Regions from separate parts of the Streptomyces sp. NPDC050388 genome, predicted to be linked through region 3. Evidence: riboswitches for the same ligand, from Rfam matches in the RefSeq annotation. Region 3 holds a riboswitch; each other region holds the start of a gene.
What was found. A riboswitch is a leader RNA that binds a small molecule or an ion and turns the genes downstream of it on or off. The one in region 3 is predicted to bind cobalamin.
Positions count from the first base shown of each region.

Region 1 (6,950 bases), on a different contig from region 3:
ACCTGCTCGTTCAGGGCGAGAGCGGGGTCGGGGAGCCGCTCGGCGCACCAGCCGGCGGGGCGGGACAGACGCAGGGCCGGTCCGTCGTCGGCACGCTGCAGCTCCGTCAGGTCCGGGACGATCCCGTGCAGCAGCACGCACGCCAGGGCGGGGGACCAGAGGCGGGCCGCGTGTCCGAGGTGGGCGATGGACACGCCGATCCGCGGTTCGCCGGTGCGGTACCGCCGCGCGACGGCTGCGGACAGGTCGGTGAAGCCGCTCGCGGAGGACCGGTCGAGCGGGTGCCAGCCCTCGTCCGGGCCGCCGACGGGCAGGACGAAGAAGCCGCCGAGGGCCGCCACGTCGTGCAGGGCCGCGGTGACGGCCTCGGCGGATGCCTGAGCCTGAGCGTGTTCGGTCATGCTGTGGCGTTTCCTTTCCGACGGGCGCCGCGACGTGGGTTCGAGGGGGGCCGTGGTGCCCCACTCGTGCGGCAGCGGCCCCGGCCGCTGCCGCACGGAGGGCGGTCCGGTGAGCGCGGTCTCAAAGGGCCGTGCCCCGCCGCGGCGGCCTGATGGTGTAGAGGTCGAGGATGTCCGGGAGGGGTGCGACGCCGGGGCCGCCGGCGTGCGCCCAGGCGACGATGTCCTCGATGGCGTCGGGGTCGTTGACCAGCCCCAGCCAGACGGGCCGGCCGCCGGCCGACCGGCCCGCCGCGGAAGGCTGGACGACGATGACGTTGGCCTGTTCACACAGGTCCAGACAGGCGGACACCCGTGTCGGAACCGCCGCGCGCAGGCGCGCCGTCTGCGCCGCGTGGTCGACGCCGGGCACCTTGGAGCTGCCGCAGCAGCAGTCCCGGCACACGACGACCCGGCAGGGCGCGGGGGTGTTCGCCGGGGCGGGCGACGGGGCCGTGGCCTGACCGGACGTCGCTTCGACCGGGTTCGCGTCGACGGACATGCGGCCTCACTCCTCTCCCCGGGGGGATCCGCCCCGGTCGAAGTTCCTCAGCTCTGCGGCGAGCGAGCTGACGGCCGCGGGATTGCGCGGGCTCTCCACCAGGTCCACGTAGTCGAGGACGACGATCCGGTCGTTCTTGACGGCCGAGACGTGTGCGAGCGGTGGGTAGGACTTCAGGAACTTCCGCTTCTGGTCGGCGCTGGTGTCTCCGTAGTCGTTGATCACGATCACCTCCGGGTCGCGTTCGACGACGGTCTCCCAGCCGACCGTCGTCCAGCTGTCCTTGAGGTCCTTCATGACGTGATCACCGCCCGCCTTGGTGATGATGTCGTGCGGACCTGCGTACGCACCCGAGGTCAGCGGCTTGTCCCGCCCGTCGTCGTAGAGGAAGACCCTCGGACGGTCCGCCCCCTTCGGCGCCTTCGCCTGCGCTTCGGCCACCTGCTCCCGGAACGTCGCGATGAGGGTTTCGGCACGGTCCTCGACGTCGAAGATCCTTCCCAGGTTCCGCAGATCGGTGTAGAGGGCGTCGAGCGGCGACATCACGCCCCGTGCCTTCCCTCTCCCGTTACGGCACGACTCACTCAGCAGATACGAGTCGACGCCCACCTCGTCCAGTTCGGCGGGGGTGAAGCCGGTTCCCTCGCTGAAGCCGTAGTTCCAGCCCGCGAAGACCAGATCGGCACGGGCGTCGAGGACCAGCTCCTTGTTGATCCTCTCCTTCGAGAGCCACGTGGTCTTCTGGTAGGCGTCCTTCCAGGGAACGGACGTGAGGTCGCCCTTGTCGTCGGGCATCACATAGCCCGCCATATGGCCCTCGAGTCCGAGCGCGAACATGATCTCGGTGATGCCGACGTCGTTGGTGACCACGCGCTGGGGGGCTGTGTCGTAGGTCTTCTTCTGGCCGCAGTTCTCCACGGTCACCGGATAGTGGCCGTCACGTGCGGCGGAACCGTCCTTCTCTCCTTCCCGAGAGGTGACCTGCGCACCGCAGCCGGTGAGGAGCAGGGCCGTGGCGAGCGCGAGTGCGGCGGGGCGTGCCAGGTGCGGCATGGTGGAGGTGGCTCCTCAGGTAGTGGGCTGAGCGGGCAGGAGACGGTCGAAGAGCAGCTGTACGGCGCCGGTCTCCGGGTGCGGGACGCGATGCGCCCGCACGCCGAAGACCTCGGCCAGCAGCTCGGGTGTGAGCACGTCGTGCGGAGCACCGGAGGCGACGATCCGGCCGCCGTCGATGACGTGGAGCAAGTCGCAGTGGAGTGCGGCGAGGTTGAGGTCGTGCAGTGCGGTGAGCACCGTCAGTCCGCTGCCACGCACCAGGGCGAGCACTTCCAACTGCTGGGCGATGTCCAGGTGGTTGGTGGGCTCGTCGAGCACCAGCACCCGGGGTCGTTGGGCGAGCGCCCGGGCGATCAGGACCCGCTGCCTCTCGCCGCCGGAGAGGGTGAGGAAGCCACGGTCGGCGAGGTGACCGGCGCCGACCCCCACCAGCGCGGCCGCGCACGCCTCGCGGTCCTCATCGGTGGTCCGGGCCGCCGACCGTTGGTGCGGCAACCGCCCCATCGCCACGACCTCGGCGACCGTGAAATCGAATTCGGTGACTGACTCCTGGGGCAGTGCGGCCACCCGACGGGCACTTTCACGCGCGCTCATGGCGTACAGGTCCTCACCGCCGAGCCGGACCGTACCGGCCGAGGGACGCAGCGCCCGGTAGACGCAGCGCAACAGGGTCGATTTCCCACTGCCGTTGGGCCCGACCAGGCCGACGAGCTGCCCCTCGGCCGCCCCCAGCGTGACCTCTTCCACCAGCCGGGCCCCCTCGGCCTCGACGGTCAGTGCGTCGACGTCGACCCGCATCACACGCCTCCGAAGGCGTAGGAACGGCGGCGCATCAGCAGGAGGAAACACGGCACGCCGATGGCCGCGGTCAGGACGCCCACCGGCAGTTCGACCGGTGCGAGCACCGCGCGGGACAGGATGTCCACCCAGACCAGCAGGACGGCTCCGGCGAGCGGTGCGACGGCCAGCAGCCGCCGGTGGTCGGCGCCGACGAGCATCCGTACGGCGTGCGGAACCATCAGCCCGACGAAACCGATCGCCCCGCTCACCGCCACCACCGCCCCCGTGACGGCCGCGGAGACCAGGAACAGCTCCTTGCGCAGCCTCCCCGGGTCCACTCCCAGCGCGGCGGCCGTCTCGTCGCCCATGGCCAGGGCGTTCAGACGGCGCGCCGACCACGCGAGGTGGACGAGGCCGCCGAGCACCGCCCCCGCGGCGATCGGAACGGAGGCCCAGTTGGCGCCGCCGAGGCTGCCGAGCAGCCACATCATCGCGGAACGAGCCGCCTCACCGCGCTCGGCCGCGAACACCATGAACGTGGTGACGGCCGAGAAGCCGTAGAACATCGCGGTGCCCGTCAGGACGAGCCGCAGCGGGCTCAGTCCGCGAGGGGTACGGGCGATCGCGTACACCAGCACCATGGCCAGGAGCGCGGAGAGGAACGCCGCCGTGGACAGGGCCCAGACGCCGAGCGCGCCGAAGGCTCCGAAGATGAGCACGGCGTTGGCGCCCACGGCCGCGCCCGAGGAGATGCCCAGCACGTACGGGTCGGCGAGAGCGTTGCGGACCATGGCCTGCACCGCGACGCCGATGGCCGACAGCCCGGCCCCGACGATCGCGGCCAGCACGGCCCGGGGAAGGCGCAGTTCCCAGACGATGGTGTACGCCGGCACCTGGCCGGGGGTCATGGACCCGCCCGTCAACCCGGCCCACAGGTGGTGTAGCACCTCGCCCCAGGAGATCCCCGACGCCCCGATCCCCACCCCGCAGACGAGGGACACGGGCAGAGCGGCGCCCAGGCCGATCAGGAGAAGGGGCAGTGGAACGCGCCGGGGGGACGCGGCCCCGGCTCCGGTACGGGGCGTGTGCGCGGGCGTGGCAGGTTCGGTTTCGAGGGTGGTGGCCACGGACGGGTCGCTTTCGCCTCAGGCCGTGCCCCTGCGCAACAGAAGGAGCGGCCCCGGGCGCGGGGCGCCCTGCGCAGCACCTCTCGCAGTCCACGGCGATTGACAGGAGCCTTCACACCGCGGGTAATCGGGCTTGCGGGGCCTCGGACGGGCTCCGCCTACCGTTGCGGGTCAGCGCCGGAATTCGACCGGACTTCCCCCGCGGGGCATGTGCAGCTTAGCCTGCCCACCAGGACACCCCCGCCGGTGGTGGCGGAAATCACCTTCCGCCGGGGTGGCCTGGCACTCTCACCGGACTTCTGCATCTGTCCTGGTCAACGGTCTGGCAGTGGGGAGTGCGGCTACAGGACCCCTGGCAGGGGCGAGCTGGTTCCGCGGTGCCGGGGTGCGCAGGGCGTCGAACTCGTTGCCCTCGGGGTCGGCCATGACCACCCGACTCCGGTCCGAGCCCCGGCCCACGTCCACCTTGACGGCGCCGAGGCCGAGCAGCCTGGTCACCTCGTCCTCGGCGAGCGGCTCCTCCAGGACCCAGCGGTGCCCGGGCGACCCGAGCACCTCGCTGCTCGCCGGCAGCGCGCCCAGCGCCGCGATGCGCTCCCGCACCCCGGCTCACAGAGCCGGTACCGGATCCGGCGAAACGGCGTCTCGTTCCGGGACCGGCTCATCCTCCGCTCCCCTGCGCGTCCGCCGGTCGGGTGCCGAGGGCGCGGGAGATGCCGCGTGCGGCCGTGCGGACCACGGGGAGGTGGGACCGGGCGGCGGCGTCGTTGGGCACGACCACGCCGACGGCCGCGACGACGTCGCCCGAGCCGTCGCGCACGGGGGCCGCGATGCCGAGGGCGTCCTCGTGCACGAAGCCGGGGCAGTACGCGTAGCCGTCGCGGCGTACGGCGGCGAGCTGGGCCCGCAGCCTGCCCGGGGCGACGGGGGTGGCGGCTGTGTAGGCGTTCAACCGCCCTGCCTCGACGACCTGTTCGCGCAGCCCGGCGGGGGCGTGCGCGAGCAGGACGAGGCCGCTGGAGGAGGCGTGCAGCGGCAGGCGGCCCGCGATCCGCGTGTAGTTGACGACGGAGCCGGGCGTGGACAGCCGTTCCACGAACAGCACCTCCTCCCCGTCGCGCACGGCGAGCTGCACGTGGTGGCCGACGACGTCGTGGACGCCCTCCAGGAACGGCATGGCGCGCTCGCGCAGTGTGAGGGCGGGCGAGGCGCGCGAGGCCAGCTCCCACAGGCGCACCCCGACCCGTACCAGACGCCGTTCGTCGCGCACCAGCAGCCCGTGCGCGACGAGTTCGGCGATCAGGCGGGAGGCGGTGGCCACGTGCAGTCCCGACCGGCGCGCGATCTCGGAGACGGACAGGGCGGGCTCGTCCTGGGTGAACGCCTCCAGGATGCGCACCGCCCGCGTCAGGACCGACTCGCCGGGTCCCCCCGCGCTCGCAGGTCGAGGACCGCTCACAGGTCGAGGACGAGGCGGGGGCAGGCGGCCCGGGAGACGCAGATCATCATGGTGTCGTTCGCGGCCTGCTCGTCGGGGGTGAGGAGGGAGTCGCGGTGGTCCACGGTGCCGTCGAGCACCGGTGTCTCGCAGGTGCCGCAGGTGCCCTCGCGGCATGAGGACAGCACCTGCACACCCGCCTGCTCGACGGCCTCCAGCACCGAGACGCCGGGCGGCACCGTCACGGTGCGGCCGCTGCCGGCCAGTTCGACCTCGAACTCCTCCTCCGCGGCGGCGGGCCGCAGGTCCTTGGGTGCGAACCGCTCGGTGTGCAGGGCGGCGTGCGGCCGGACGGCGCAGCGTTCCTCCACCGCCCGCAGCAGGCCTTCCGGGCCGCAGCAGTAGACCGACGTGTCCGGGAGCGGGCTGCCGAGCAGGGCGTCCAGGTCCGGCAGGCCGTGTGTGTCCTGCGGTACCAGGCGGACGCGCTCGCCGTAGGCGGAGCGCAGCTCGGCGTGGAAGGCCATGGAGGCAAGGGTGCGTCCGCCGTACACCAACTCCCAGTGGGCACCCTGACGTTCGGCTTCGGCGAGCATCGGCAGGAGCGGGGTGATGCCGATGCCGCCGGCCAGGAACAGGTAGCGGGGCGAGGGCTGGAGTGCGAAGTGGTTGCGCGGGCCGCGCACCCGTACCGGGTCGCCGGGGGCCAGGTGGTCGTGGACGTGGGCGGAGCCTCCCCGGCCGTCCGGCTCGCGCAGCACGGCGACCTGCCAGCGGGTTCGGTCGGCGGGGTCGGAGCACAGCGAGTACTGGCGGGTGAGTTCCGGGGTGAGCCGGAGGTCGATGTGGGCTCCGGGGCGCCAGGGCGGCAGGTCGCCGCCGTCGGGACGGGCGAGGGTCAGTCGCACGACGCCCCGGGCGACGGTGTCCCTGCCCTCGACGACCAGGTCGAGGTCGGTCTCGGTGCCGCTCTCCTGGGCGCGCGTGGGGATCACGGTGGTCACGGTACTTCCTCCGTCAGGCGAGGGCGGGCTCGGGCGTCCCGGCGGGCGGGGGCGTCGCGGCGGCGGGCGGGCGGTGCCCCTCGGGGTGGGCGAGCAGCCAGTCCCACAGTTCCACCGGGTCCTCGAACTCGCGCTCGGCGCCGCAGTGGCAGACGGCGAGCAACCGGTCGGTGCCGAGGACCCAGTGGATGCGGTGGACGCCACCGCCGGTGAGCGCCGGGGGATGCAGCGGGCTCATCGGGACGCCGCCGCCGGACGGTCCTGGTCCGCTCCTTCGGCGGCCAGGCGGGCGAGGATCCGGCGCGCGGCGAGGCCGCCGGTGTCGATGTTGACGGACAGCTCCTGGTAGCCGTCCTGCTCGGTGTCGAGCGCCTTCTGCAGCACGTTGAGCGCGACCACGTCCTGCAGGACCACGGTGCGGTTGTTCTCCCGCAGGAAGTCGGAGACCTCCTGGTCCCCCGGTGCGAAGTCCCGGGCCACCGCCCAGAAGTCGTACGTGGTCTTCTCGGTGGACGGGGTGATGGCGTAGACGACCTCGACGTGGAAGGCGTGCGGATCGCTGCCGTCCGGGTTCGGCCCCGGCGCGCCGACGGGGGCGATCCG
Region 1 is NZ_JBFAKH010000015.1:69,801-76,750, reverse strand. Features, by position in the region: gene AB0I73_RS11435 ((2Fe-2S)-binding protein) at 1-401, opposite strand, end outside; gene AB0I73_RS11430 ((2Fe-2S) ferredoxin domain-containing protein) at 523-942, opposite strand; gene AB0I73_RS11425 (ABC transporter substrate-binding protein) at 949-1,995, opposite strand; gene AB0I73_RS11420 (ABC transporter ATP-binding protein) at 2,011-2,796, opposite strand; gene AB0I73_RS11415 (iron ABC transporter permease) at 2,796-3,905, opposite strand; cobalamin riboswitch at 4,006-4,127, opposite strand; partial or broken gene AB0I73_RS11410 (VOC family protein) at 4,194-4,412, opposite strand; gene AB0I73_RS11405 (IclR family transcriptional regulator) at 4,567-5,364, opposite strand; gene AB0I73_RS11400 (PDR/VanB family oxidoreductase) at 5,361-6,347, opposite strand; gene AB0I73_RS11395 (hypothetical protein) at 6,361-6,585, opposite strand; gene AB0I73_RS11390 (aromatic ring-hydroxylating dioxygenase subunit alpha) at 6,582-6,950, opposite strand, start outside.
Region 1: it holds a riboswitch for cobalamin, as region 3 does, so the genes downstream of both, AB0I73_RS11415 (iron ABC transporter permease) here and AB0I73_RS22715 (ribonucleoside-diphosphate reductase subunit alpha) in region 3, are expected to answer to the same signal.

Region 2 (6,950 bases), on a different contig from region 3:
AACTCCATGAGGTTCATGGGGTGTTCCCGGGTGGTGCCGAGGCCGTGCACCGCGAGCACCCAGGTGTCCCGGGCCCCCGGCAGGAACCAGGTGGGAAGGGGGCCGAGTTCGCCGGGGACGTCGACGTCGGTGTGGCCCAGGCCCAGTGCGGTGCCCGGGTCTCCCACGTACAGGTTCGGGGTGAGCCACGCCCGGTCGCCGGGCTTCAGGTTGCCCCGCACGACGCGTTCGAGACGGCGTACGACGGTGTCGGCGGAGTCCGACAGGCCTTCCAGCACGGGGCCGACGACCGCGTGGGAATCGTCACCGGTGAGGCCGTAGCGGCCGGGGCGCAGTGCGGCGAGGTCCCGGGTGAGGCTGACCTGCCCGGCGGCGGTGGCGTGCACGGTGAGCCGGGGCTCGGTGGGCAGCGGCCTGCCCGGCGGCGCCTTGAGGGCCGCGTCGCTGGCGAGCCGGCCGGCCGCCACCGCGGCGGCTCCGGCACCTATCACGGCGGTGACGGCAGCGGCCGTCGCTCTGACAGTGCGCACGGAACCCAGTGTCCCGGCGGAGCGGTCACCCGGCCAGTGGACGTCCCGCCCGAAGCGGGACTCAGTCGCGCTGCCCGTAGCCCCGCAGGCGGTCCGCGACCTCCGCCAGCTGGTCGGGCGACAGGAGGGCCGGGGAGCGGCCCGGGACGGACGAGGCGGTCAGCCAGAGCCTGCACATCCACTCCAGCTGGGCGGTGCGGTCGTAGGCCTGGTCGAGGGTGGTGCCGTGGGTGAGGGTGCCGTGGTTCCGAAGGAGGCAGCCGGTGCGGCCGTCGAGGGCGCGCAGCACGTGTTCGGCCAACTCCTCGGTGCCGTACGTCGCGTACGGGGCGACCCGGACGGGCCCGCCGAGCGCGGCGGCCATGTAGTGGACGAGCGGGAGTTCGTCGACGAGCGTGGAGACCGCCGTCGCGTGCACGGCGTGCGTGTGCACCACGGCGCGGGCGCCGGTCGTGCGGTACACCGCGAGGTGCATGGGCAGCTCGCTGGTCGGGACCAGGGTGCCGAGGACCTGCCGACCGGTGAGGTCGACACCGGTCACGTCGTGCGGGGTCAGCCGGTCGTAGGGCACTCCCGACGGCGTGACCAGCACGGTCGGACCGACCCGCACCGAGACGTTTCCGGAGGTGCCGACGACGAGCCCGTCGGAGACGGTCCGGCGGGCGGCCTCGACGAGGCCGGTCCAGGCGCGCGTCTCCTCGTCACTCACGTCCCGTTGCTGCTCGGCCATGCCGTGATCCTGCCGGGTGACGAAGGTCTCTTCAACGGCTCCGCGGTCGGCCGCGAACGCCCGTCGACGGAGCGCGGCCCTTCAGCCGCACCGCCACGGGCGGGCCGTGGTGGACGTACGGCCGTCCGACGGAGCAACCGCACCCATCACGGTCATCCCGACGCCCATCCCAGTTCATCTTCTGTTCACTCAGGTTACCTACGTTCAACGCGCCAATGACTTCGAACGATTGCCTGGGTAAATGGAAAGCTTCTCGCTGATCCTCGCGATTGTGGTGGTAACCGCACTCGCGTTCGATTTCACGAACGGTTTCCACGACACCGCGAACGCGATGGCGACAACCATTTCGACCGGTGCTCTCAAGCCCAAGGTCGCGGTGGCCATGTCCGCCGTGCTGAACCTGGTGGGCGCCTTCCTCTCCGTGGAGGTCGCCAACACGATCTCCAAAGGCCTCGTCGACGAGGCCGGCATCCGTCCCGAGGTCATCTTCGCCGCACTGGTCGGCGCGATCCTCTGGAACCTCCTGACCTGGCTGGTCGGTCTGCCGTCCAGCTCCTCGCACGCCCTGATGGGCGGTCTGATCGGCGCCACCGTCGCCTCGGCGGGCTTCGGCGCGGTGCACGGTGACGTCCTGGTCACCAAGGTGCTGATCCCCGCGATCGCCGCGCCGCTGGTCGCCGGCCTCGCCGCGATGTTCGCGACGCGGCTGACCTACCGCCTGGGCAAGAAGGCCGACGGCAAGGCGTCCGAGAAGGGCTACCGGGCGGGTCAGATCGCCTCCGCCGGCCTCGTCTCGCTGGCCCACGGCACCAACGACGCGCAGAAGACGATGGGCATCATCACCCTGGCCCTGGTCGCCGGCGGCACCCTCGCCCCGGACTCCGACCCGCCCCTGTGGGTCATCGTGTCCGCGGGCGTCGCCATCGCGCTCGGCACCTACCTCGGCGGCTGGCGCATCATCCGCACGATGGGCAAGGGCCTGACGGACCTCCAGCCGCAGCAGGGCTTCGCCGCCCAGACCAGCGCCGCGACGGTCATCCTGGCCTCCTCCCACCTCGGTTTCTCCCTCTCCACCACGCACTCGGTCTCCGGTGCCGTGATGGGCGCGGGCCTGGGCCGCAAGGGCGGTGTCGTCCGCTGGTCGACGGCCACCCGGATGTTCGTCGCCTGGGGCCTGACGCTGCCGGCGGCGGCCCTGGTCGGGGCCATCGCCGAGCTGGTCTGCCGGGCCGGCAGCTGGGGCACCGCCGTCGTCGCCGTCTTCCTGGTCTCCTCCAGCGCGGCGATCTGGAAGATCTCCCGGCGGGAGGTCGTCGACCACACCAACGTCAACGACCACGATGCCGCCGACGGTTCGGCCGCCACCGCCGAGGAGCCGGCCGGCGTGGTGACCGCCGCCATGGCCGCGGTGACCCCGCCCCCGGCGGGCAGCCCGGTCGAGGAGCTCTCGGCCACCATCCCGGCCCCGGCCGCCACCGACCCGGCCGCCAAGACCACCGTCTGACCGCGCCCCGGTACGAAGGAAGAAGAGCACCATGAAGATCGACTGGGCGGCCCTCGGTTCCGTCTTCGGCGTCAGCCTCGTGGTCACCGTGGCCCTGGTGGCCCTGTTCACCCTCGGCATCGTCGGCCTGTCCCGCCACGAGCGGGCCGCCGCCCAGGGCCGGTCCGCGGCCCTGGCGGTCACCGGCGCCTACGCCTGCTTCGCGGCCTGCACGGCGGCGGTGGCGTACGGGATCTATCTGATCATGGCCTGATCCTGACCTGATCTCGGCCTGATCGCGGTCTGATCAGAGTCGTCTCCGTCCGACGGGCGGTGCGGGGCTTCGCGCCCCGCTCCGCCCGTTCGCGTTCCCCCACCGGAACCCCTCTGTGGGCCTCAGCACACTTCAGCCTCGCAGGTCAAAGGCAGGTTGACGGTTCTTCCGGACCGTGGTGGACTGCCGGATGCCAATGCGGCGACAGGAGAGGAAGCCGGTGTAAGTCCGGCGCGGTCCCGCCACTGTCACCGGGGTGCACACCCCGGGAGCCAGGAACTCTCACCGCCGGTCTCGTCGAACCAGGGCGTGGACACCCTGAGTGAGGACATATCGCCATGCCCGGCTGCCCGTCGAGGTCGACCAGCGACACTCCACCCCGGATCGGGGCGGTCCCTTCCACCGGATCCCCCACCGGCTGAACCCGTGGGTGCCGATCGCGAGTTCGCGTACGGCGCCGCCGCCGGCCTCCTCGGCGACCTGCTCCTCGGCGATCCCCGCCGGGGACATCCGGTCGCTGCTTTCGGGCGGGCCGCGGCTGCCGTGGAACGGATGCTGTGGCGGGACGACCGCGGCCGGGGCGCGTTGCACACCGCCGTCTGCGTCGGCGGGGCCGTCGCCCTGGGGAGCCTTGCCGCCCGGTGCGTACGGTCCTCCTCCGCTGCCTCGATCGCCCTGACCGGCGCCGCCACCTGGGCCGTCGTCGGCGGGACGTCGCTGGCCCGGGAGGCCCGCGCCGTCGGGCGGTCCCTGGAGACCGGCACCGCCGAGGGCATCGAGGCCGCGCGGGCACGGCTGCCGCACCTGTGCGGGCGGGACCCGCAGGCGCTGGACGCCGACGGGATCGCCCGCGCGGTGGTGGAGTCCGTCGCCGAGAACACCTCCGACGCCGTGGTGGGCGCCCTGGTGTGGGGCGCCGTCGCCGGGGTGCCGGGACTGCTCGGGTTCCGGGCCGTCAACACCCTGGACGCCATGGTCGGCCACAAGTCCCCCCGGTACCGGCGCTACGGCTGGGCCTCCGCCCGCCTCGACGACGTCGCCGGGTGGCCCGGGGCGCGGCTGACCGCCGTACTCGCCGCGGTCGCCGGGCCGGACCCGCGGGGCGCCGTCCGGGCGTGGCGCGCGGATGCCGCGAAGCACCCCAGCCCCAACGCGGGCCCCGTGGAGGCGTCCTTCGCGGGCGCGCTCGGCGTGCGGCTCGGCGGAACGCTGTCCTATGCCGGGCGGGTCGAACACCGGCCCGTCCTCAACGGCACCGGCCGTCCCGTGGCCGTGGCGGACATCGACCGGGCGGTACGGCTCTCGCGGCGCGTCGGCTGGCTGACGCTCGGCGTCGGTGCCGCCGCGCGGATCGTCGCCGCACGGATCGTCGGGAAGGGGCACAGGTCATGAGCGGTGGGGGTCTGCTGGTCGCCGGTACCACCTCGGACGCCGGCAAGAGCGTCGTGACCGCCGGGATCTGCCGGTGGCTGGCACGGCAGGGCGTCAAGGTCGCGCCGTTCAAGGCGCAGAACATGTCGCTGAACTCGTTCGTGACGCGCGAGGGCGCCGAGATCGGGCGGGCGCAGGCCATGCAGGCCCAGGCCTGCCGGGTCGAGCCGACCGCACTGATGAACCCCGTGCTGCTCAAGCCGGGCGGCGAGCGGAGCAGCCAGGTGGTGCTGCTGGGCAAGCCGGTCGGCGAGCTGAGCGCGCGCGGCTACCACGGCGGACGGCAACAACAGTTGCTGGGCACGGTGCTGGACTGCCTCGCACAGCTGCGGGACACGTATGACGCGGTGATCTGTGAGGGGGCCGGCAGCCCGGCCGAGATCAACCTGCGGCGCACCGACATCGTGAACATGGGGATCGCCAGGAACGCCGGGCTCCCCGTCCTCGTCGTCGGCGACATCGACCGCGGCGGGGTCTTCGCCTCCTTCTTCGGCACCGTCGCCCTGCTCTCCCCCGAGGACCAGGCGCTGGTCGCCGGGTTCCTGGTGAACAAGTTCCGGGGCGACGTGACGCTGCTGGAGCCGGGCCTCGACATGCTGCACGGCCTGACCGGGCGGCACACGTACGGCGTACTGCCCTTCCGGCACGGGCTCGGCATCGACGAGGAGGACGGGCTGGCCGTGTCCCTGCGCGGTGCCGTGCGGGAGTCGGCCGTCGCCCCGCCGGTCGGCGAGGACGTGCTGCGGGTCGCCGTGTGCGCGGTGCCGCTGATGTCCAACTTCACGGACGTGGACGCGCTGGCGGCCGAACCGGGCGTCGTCGTGCGGTTCGTGGACCGGCCCGAGGAACTGGCCGACGCCGACCTCGTCGTCCTGCCGGGGACCCGCGGGACCGTGCGGGCCCTCGAATGGCTGCGCGAGCGGGGGCTGGCGGACGCCCTGAAGCGACGGGCCGCCGAGGGACGGCCCGTGCTGGGGATCTGCGGGGGCTACCAGATCCTCGGCGAGCACATCGAGGACGAGGTCGAAAGCCGCGCCGGGCACGTCGACGGGCTCGGACTGCTGCCCGTGCGGGTGCGGTTCGCGCGGGAGAAGACGCTGACCCGTCCCGCCGGGGAAGCCCTCGGGGAGCCCGTCGAGGGGTACGAGATCCATCACGGGGTCGCCGACGTCACCGGCGGGACAGCGTTCATCTCTGATGACAGCGGACACAGCCTGGACGGCTGCCGGGTCGGCCAGACCTGGGGCACGCACTGGCACGGCTCGCTGGAGTCCGACGGCTTCCGCCGGGCCTTCCTGCGCGAGGTGGCCGCCGCCGCGGGGCGCCGTTTCGTGCCGGCCCCCGACACCTCGTTCGCCGCGCTGCGCGAGGAGCAGCTCGACCGGCTCGGCGACCTGATCGAACAGCACGCGGACACGGACGCGCTCTGGCGGCTCATCGAGTCGGGCGCGCCGCAAGGACTGCCTTTCATTCCACCGGGAGCGCCCGCATGAGCACAGTGTTGTTGTTGTCGACCGCCGACACGGACCTGCTGGCGGCCCGCGCCGCCACCGGCGTCTCCTACCGGATCGGCAACCCGACCCGCGTGGACGTGGCGGCCGAACTGCCCGCGCTGCTCGACGGCGCGGACCTCGCCGTCGTACGGCTGCTGGGCGGCAAGCGTGCCTGGGAGGACGGGCTCGCGGCGCTGAGGGCGTCCGGGATCCCGACGGTGCTGCTCGGCGGCGAGGCGGTGCCGGACGCGGAGCTGATGGCCGAGTCGTCGGTGCCCGCGGGCGTCGTGGCGGAGGCACTGAAGTACCTGGTGGAGGGCGGCCCGGACAACCTGGCCGAGCTGGCCCGGTTCCTGTCCGACACCGTGCTGCTCACCGGCGAGGGCTTCGAGGAGCCGCGCCGGATGCCGGAGTACGGGGTGCACGGCTCCCGTACCGTCTCGGCGGACCGTCCGACCGTCGGCGTGCTCTTCTACCGCGCCCACGAACTGAGCGGCAACACCGCCTTCGTGGACACGCTCTGCGACGCGATCGAGGCACACGGCGCCAACGCCCTGCCGGTGTACTGCGGTTCGCTGCGCGGCGCCGACCCCGGGCTGTACGAGATCCTCGGGCGGGCGGACACCCTGGTCGCCACCGTGCTCGCGGCCGGCGGCACGCACGCCTCCCAGGCGTCGGCGGGCGGGGAGGACGAGGCCTGGGACATCGGGGCCCTCGCCGACCTGGACGTCCCGGTGCTGCAGGGGCTGTGCCTGACCTCGTCGCGCGCCGCCTGGGAGGAGTCGGACGCCGCCCTCTCCCCCATGGACGCGGCGATGCAGGTCGCCATCCCGGAGTTCGACGGACGGCTGATCACGGTCCCGTTCTCCTTCAAGGAGCAGGGTCCCGACGACGTCCCGGTCTACGTCGCCGACCCCGGGCGGGCCGCGCGCGTCGCCGGGATCGCCGTACGGCACGCCCGGCTGAAGCACCTGGACAACGCGGAGAAGAGGCTCGCACTGGTCTTCAC
Region 2 is NZ_JBFAKH010000011.1:47,048-53,997, forward strand. Features, by position in the region: gene AB0I73_RS08635 (alpha/beta fold hydrolase) at 1-530, opposite strand, end outside; gene AB0I73_RS08640 (class II aldolase/adducin family protein) at 592-1,260, opposite strand; gene AB0I73_RS08645 (inorganic phosphate transporter) at 1,502-2,764, shown strand; gene AB0I73_RS08650 (hypothetical protein) at 2,796-3,017, shown strand; cobalamin riboswitch at 3,161-3,322, shown strand; gene AB0I73_RS08655 (cobalamin biosynthesis protein) at 3,444-4,409, shown strand; gene AB0I73_RS08660 (cobyric acid synthase) at 4,406-5,941, shown strand; gene cobN (cobaltochelatase subunit CobN) at 5,938-6,950, shown strand, end outside.
Region 2: it holds a riboswitch for cobalamin, as region 3 does, so the genes downstream of both, AB0I73_RS08655 (cobalamin biosynthesis protein) here and AB0I73_RS22715 (ribonucleoside-diphosphate reductase subunit alpha) in region 3, are expected to answer to the same signal.

Region 3 (6,950 bases):
AGAACAGCGACCACGGCGCGTCGGCGCTGACCCGGCGCATGAACTCGTCCGGCACCCAGTGCGCGAGGTTCAGGTTGTGCGTGCGGCGGGCGTCCTCACCGGTGTTGTCGCGCAGCTCCAGGAACTCCTCGACGTCCGAGTGCCAGGTCTCCAGGTAGACCGCCGCCGCGCCCTTGCGCCGGCCGCCCTGGTTCACGGCGGCGACCGAGGAGTCCAGGGTCTTCAGGAACGGGACGATGCCGCCTGAGTGCCCGTTGGTGCCGCGGATCAGCGAACCGCGGGAGCGGACGCGGGAGTAGGACAGGCCGATGCCGCCGGCGTGCTGGGAGAGGCGGGCCACCTGGTGGTAGCGGTCGTAGAGGGAGTCCAGTTCGTCCTTGGGGGAGTCGAGGAGGTAGCAGGACGACATCTGGGGGTGCCGGGTACCGGAGTTGAACAGGGTGGGGGAGGAGGGAAGGTATTCCAGGCGGCTCATCAGGCCGTACAGCGCGGCGACTTCGTCCACCGAGCGGGAGGTGTCGCTCTCGGCGAGACCGGCGGCGACCCGCAGCAGGAAGTGCTGCGGTGTCTCGACGACCTTGCGGGTGACCGGGTGCCGCAGCAGATAGCGGCTGTGCAGGGTACGCAGGCCGAAGTAGCCGAAACGGTCGTCCGCGCCGAGGTCGATCAGCGCGTCGAGACGGGCCGCGTGCAGCGCGACGAACTCGGCGGTCCGGTCAGCGACGAGGCCCTCGCGGTGTCCCGTCGAGATCGAGGAGGCGAACGACGTGACACCCTGCGAGGCGGCCTCGGCACGGATGCCGAGCGTCAGCAGTCGTGCGGCGAGCCGGGAGTAGGCGGGGTCCTCGGAGATGAGCCCGGCCGCCGCCTCGGTGGCCAGCTCCCGCAGCTCGGTCTCGTCCGCATGGGCGGACCGGCCGCGCAGCGCGGCGGCGGCGACCCGGCCGGGGTCGGCGCCCTGGAGGTCGACGGTCAGCTCGGTCAGGGTCCGCAGCAGCGCGGCACCGGGGCCGTCGCTCACGCCGCTCATGTCGGTCACGTCGACCGCTGAAGCCGGATCGGCTGGCGCGATGGTCACGTGGGGCTCTCCCTCGCTCGGCACGGGGCCTGGTCGAGGGCGGGGGGCAGCACACGGGCGCGCGCACGCACCTCGCGTCCACCGGCCCATTCCACGAGGCCCGGACGTCAGGCACCCGGACCGGACGGCCGGGCGCACTGTCGGCAGGTCCTCGGACTGAAGCCGTGCGGGAACGCAGAAAACGCGGACACGCACAAGTACACCGTTGCGGGACAGTTCCGGATTCACACCGGATTCCCCTGCGGCGACAGCAGGCATGAGCATACATCTTGTGCCGTGTGTCGCCGGCGGACCCATATCTTGTGTCGGGATGGTGCTGGAGCGCGGTAATGTCAGAGCGTCAGCTCGTAGGTGAGCAGCATGATGTCGTCCAGGTCCGGCAGCGGGTTCCAGTCGCGTTCGGGGGTGCGGGTGAAACCCAGCCGTTCGTAGACGCGGTGGGCGGAGCGCATGGTGCGCTGGGTCGACAGCACGATCCGACGGCACCCCTCGATCGCCCGTGCCCGGTCGACGCAGGCGCGCACCAGGGCCTCCCCGGCGCCACGGCCCCGGCCCGCGCGGGCGACCGCCAGCATCCGGATCTCCGCCTCGTCCGGCCCCGCTATGTCGGCCATCGGACCGGGGCCCGGCACGAAGGTCACCCCGCCCAGCACCGTTCCCCGCTCCACGGCGACCAGCACCTCGGCGGCCGCTGCCCGCCCCGCCACGTCCCGGAGCCGGCCGAGGTACGCGTCGCTCTCCCCGAAGTCGAGCAGCCCGTCAAGGAGATAGGCCTGCGCGGTGAGCTCGCCGAGTTCCTCGTACTCGTACGGCTCCACCGGCCGGGTGACGATGTCCATGAGGTGAGTGTGCCCGACGGGACGGCGACGGGCCGCCGGATTTCTCCGACGGCCCGTGAGCCCCGCGAGGGGGCTGGAGCCGGACGCCGGGTGCGTCAGTGCTTGCTCTCCGCCGTGTCCAGGGGCAGCTCCGCGCTGACACCCGGGTCGCCCGCGTCCGCCGTGTAGTCCTGCGGCCGGGTCTCGTCGATGCCCTCGGGGGCCTTGGCCGCCCTCAGGGCGAACGTCAGGGCGATCGTCACCAGGGCGTTGAGCACGAAGGCGGTGAGACCGATGTAGCCGATCTCACCGATGCCCGGGATCTCGTCCGACGAACCGCCGAAGTGCTTCTGCGTCGGCGAGGCCACCCCGTACGCCGCGACCGTGCCGTAGATCATGCCGACCGCCCAGCCGCCGAGCAGCGCCCAGCGGTGGAACCAGCGGGTGAACAGGCCGCCCACCAGGGCGGGGAAGGTCTGCAGGATCCAGATGCCGCCGAGCAGCTGGAAGTTGATGGCGACCGTCTTGTCCATGGTGAGGACGAAGACCAGCGCACCCACCTTCACCAGCAGCGAGACCACCTTGGAGACCTTGGTCTCCTGCGCCGGTGTCGCGTCGGGCTTGAGGAAGTCCTTGTAGATGTTGCGGGTGAACAGGTTCGCGGCCGCGATCGACATGATCGCCGCCGGCACCAGCGCACCGATGCCGATCGCCGCGAAGGCCACACCGGCGAACCAGTCCGGGAACATGTTCTCGAACAACTGCGGGATCGCCAGCTGCCCGTTGCTGACATCGACCCCGGCCGCGATCGCCATGAAACCGAGCAGCGCCAGCAGGCCCAGCATCAGTGAGTACAGCGGCAGGATCGTGGTGTTGCGGCGGATCACCTCACGGCTGCGCGAGGACAGCGTCGCGGTGATCGAGTGCGGGTACATGAACAGCGCGAGCGCCGAGCCCAACGCCAGCGTGGCGTACGTCCACTGCCCCGCCTCGCCCGGCACCAGCGAACCGCGCGGCGCGCCCGTGGCCGGGTTGGTCTCGCCGTACGCCTCGCTCGCCTTGGCGAAGACGGCGTCGAAGCCGCCCAGCTTGATCGGGATGTAGATGATCGCCACCGCGATCACGAGATAGATCAGCGTGTCCTTCACGAACGCGATCAGTGCGGGGGCCCGCAGACCCGACGAATACGTGTACGCCGCCAGCACACCGAAGGCGATCAGCAGCGGCAGGTCCTTGACGAACCAGTGGGTGCTCTCCCCGCCGCCGACGCCCATCACGTCCAGCACCGCCTGGATGCCGACCAGTTGGAGCGCGATGTACGGCATCGTCGCCAGGATGCCGGTGAGCGCCACCGCCAGCGACAGCCCCTTGGAGCCGAACCGCCCGCGCACGAAGTCGGACGTCGTCACATAGCCGTGCTTGTGCGAAACCGACCACAGCCGGGGCAGGAAGGTGAAGATCAGCGGGTACACGAGGACCGTGTACGGCACCGCGAAGAAGCCCGCCGCGCCGGCCGCGTAGATCGCCGCCGGTACGGCCACGAAGGTGTACGCCGTGTACAGGTCGCCGCCGAGCAGGAACCAGGTGACCCAGGTGCCGAACGACCGCCCGCCCAGGCCCCATTCGTCGAGGCTGTGCTCGTTCGCGGCCTTGCGCCAGCGGGCGGCCAGAAAGCCCATCACCGTGACGAGGACGAAGAAGAAGATGAAGACGGCGAGTGCCACGCCGTTCACGCCGTCGTTCACCGCTGAGCACCGCCCTTCGCGGCCGCGTGGGCGCGCTGGTCACGCTGCCACAGCTTGTACGCGGTCATCGTCAGTGAGGCGGAGACCGGCACCCACAGCATCTGGTACCAGTAGAAGAACGGGATGCCCATGAGGGCGGGGTCGGTCTTCGCGTACGAGCCGACCCACATCAGGGCCACGAACGGTGCCAGGAGGCAGACGGCGATGACGACGCGCATCGGCGTCACCACCGGCCGTCTGCCGGTTTCCGGGGCTTGCGACATAGAACGGTTCCGTCCCCTCGCTGATCGCCTGTTTGACGCGCAGGAAATCTAGGTCGCGGCGGACCGGGACGGAACCCCTCGCGGGGATTGCGTACTTAAACTCCACGGAACCTCGCCCGGACAGCGGCGGAATCTCCGGTGAAACCCCCGCCGATCCCTCCGGGGCTCAGTCCTGGGGGCGCTTCAGGCGGGCGACGAACTTGTACCGGTCGCCCCGGTACACCGACCGCACCCACTCCACCGGCTGCCCGTCCCGGTCCCGGGAGTGCCGGGAGAGCATCAGCATCGGCAGTCCCACATCGGTGCCGAGCAGGCCGGCCTCGCGCGGGGTGGCCAGCGAGGTCTCGATGGTCTCCTCGGCCTCCGCCAGGTGGACGTCGTACACCTCGGCGAGGGCGGTGTAGAGGGAGGTGTACTTGACGAGGCTGCGGCGCAGCGCCGGGAAGCGCTTCGCGCTCAGGTGGGTGGTCTCGATGGCCATCGGCTCCCCGTTGGCCATGCGCAGCCGCTCGATGCGCAGCACCCGTCCGCCGGGGGTGATGTCGAGCAGTTCGGCGAGCCCGTCGTCGGCGGTGATGTAGCCGACGTCCAGCAGCTGGGAGGTGGGCTCCAGGCCCTGGGCGCGCATGTCCTCGGTGTACGAGGTGAGCTGCAGCGCCTGCGAGACCTTGGGCTTGGCTACGAAGGTGCCCTTGCCCTGGATGCGCTCCAGGCGGCCCTCGACCACCAGCTCCTGGAGCGCCTGGCGCACGGTGGTGCGCGAGGTGTCGAACTCCGCCGCCAGGGTGCGCTCGGGCGGGACCGGCGTGCCGGGCGGAGCCGTCTCGGTCATGTCCAGCAGGTGCTTCTTCAACCGGTAGTACTTGGGCACGCGAGCCGTACGGACCGTGGCCCCGCCCTCGCTCTCCGTACTGTTGACGTCGGTGCTCATGCTCTGCCTTCCCGGCTCCGAGTGCCGAACGACCGACACCCCATCGGCCCCGGCCCACATCGTGGCACGGCTGTGGGCGGGGGACGTCCCCCGCACGCTCCGTGATCCCCTCTGTATACCCCTGGGGCGGAGGCTGGTCTAGTCCACCGGGGCGGCCCATGGGCACCGGGTGCCCACGGCGCCTTCGGCGCCCTCGGTCAGATCCCCTGCCAGTCCGGCTTGTTCACGTGGGCGTACCGGAAGTAGTCGGCGAACTTGAGCTTGCCGGCGGCGGCCTCGTCGACGACGACCGTGGCGTGCGGGTGCAACTGCAGAGCGGACGCCGGGCACACGGCGGCCAGCGGACCCTCGACGGTCGCGGCGATCGCCTCCGCCTTGCCCTCGCCGGTGGCGAACAGCACCAGGTGGCGGGCCTCCAGGATGGTGCCGATGCCCTGGGTGATGACGTGGTGCGGGACCTGGTCGACGTCGCCCTCGAAGAAGCGCGCGTTGTCCATCCGGGTCTGCTCGGTCAGTGTCTTGATCCGGGTGCGCGAGACGAGTGAGGAGCACGGCTCGTTGAACCCGATGTGCCCGTCCGTCCCGATGCCGAGCAGCTGCAGGTCGATGCCGCCGGCGTCGCCCAGCGCCTTGTCGTACGCCTCGCACGCGGCCTGCACGTCCTCGGCCGAGCCGTCGGGGCCGAGGAAGGCGTCCATCCCGATCCCGAGCGGCTCCAGCACCTCGCGCCGGACCACCGAACGGTAGGACTCGGGGTGATCGACGGGCAGCCCCACGTACTCGTCGAGCTGGGCGATCCTCGCCCGGGAGGTGTCCACGGCACCGGAGCGCACCTGGTCGGCCAGCGCCTGGTAGACGGGCAGCGGTGTGGAGCCGGTGGCCACGCCGAGCAGGGCGTCGGGCCTGCGCCGCAGGAGTTGCGCCATGGTCCCGGCGATGAGTTCGCCGCCGGCCTTGGCGTCCGGAACGATGACAACTTCCACGCTGAGCCTGCCGATCTGAGAGGGGGACTCGACTGGTGACCTGCCCGGGGCGGGGCGGACGAGTCGTATGGTTTAGACCAATATAAATTTAACAGAACCGGGTCCCGTCCCGGCCGAGGCCACGGGTGCCGGGCCATCGGTCCCACCTCAGCATCCCAGGACGGGGCGGTCACGGCCCAATCGCCGAGATCGGCATGCTCTTCCGGTCCCGTACCACGCCCCCGCGGGATAGGCTGCACAGCGGGCGACCGTGGACCCGTCTCCGCGTGATCATGGAAAACGCGACGCTGGAAGTCGACGCAGGAAGCCGGTGCAGGAAGCCGGTGCAGAAAACCGACGCGGGAAGCCGACGCGGAAAAAGACAACAGCGAACAGCGTCCGACGCATGGACACGGGTAGTGGTCTAGTCCACAATGCGTATCAGTGCACACCAGCCTGCCTTCCCCGCACAGGAAGGCGGACCGAGGATCCGGAGCTCTCTGCCCTGACTGCCCCGGTTCCTCATCCCTCGGCCGACCGGGACCGCACACCCCACGGCCGATGTCGCTCCGGGCTGCGGTGCCGGGAGGGCTGAGGGTCCCTCCCAGGCGCCGCGGCCCGCGGGTGTTTCCGGGGAGGGTGCGACGCCCCGGTACGCTCGCTGATGTGCCCACCATGAACGAACTCGTACGTCGGCATACGGCTCTCGACGAGACCGACCTCGAGTGGCTGCATCTGCTGGTCTCGGAGTGGCAGCTGCTCTCCGACCTGTCCTTCGCCGACCTGGTCCTGTGGATCCCCACCCGGGACGGCACCCGTTATGTCTCCGTCGCCCAGATGCGGCCCAACACCGGCCCGACCTCGCACCAGGACGACATGGTCGGCCATCTCGTCCCGCGCGGTCGCCGGCCCATGCTGGACGTGGCCCTGGACGAGGGACGGATCGTACGGGAGGGCGACCCGGAGTGGCGCGAGGAGGTCCCCGTCCGCGTCGAGTCCATCCCCGTACGGCGTGAGGACCGCGTTCTCGGCGTCATCGCCCGCAACACCAACCTCCTCACGGTCCGCACCCCCAGCCGGCTGGAACTCACCTACCTGCAGAGCGCCTCCGACCTCGCGCAGATGATCGCCACCGGAGCCTTCCCGTTCGCGG
Region 3 is NZ_JBFAKH010000039.1:56,053-63,002, forward strand. Features, by position in the region: gene AB0I73_RS22715 (ribonucleoside-diphosphate reductase subunit alpha) at 1-1,078, opposite strand, end outside; cobalamin riboswitch at 1,203-1,349, opposite strand; gene AB0I73_RS22720 (GNAT family N-acetyltransferase) at 1,411-1,917, opposite strand; gene mctP (monocarboxylate uptake permease MctP) at 2,013-3,641, opposite strand; gene AB0I73_RS22730 (DUF3311 domain-containing protein) at 3,638-3,904, opposite strand; gene AB0I73_RS22735 (GntR family transcriptional regulator) at 4,071-4,835, opposite strand; gene nagB (glucosamine-6-phosphate deaminase) at 5,033-5,818, opposite strand; gene AB0I73_RS22745 (PAS domain-containing sensor histidine kinase) at 6,473-6,950, shown strand, end outside.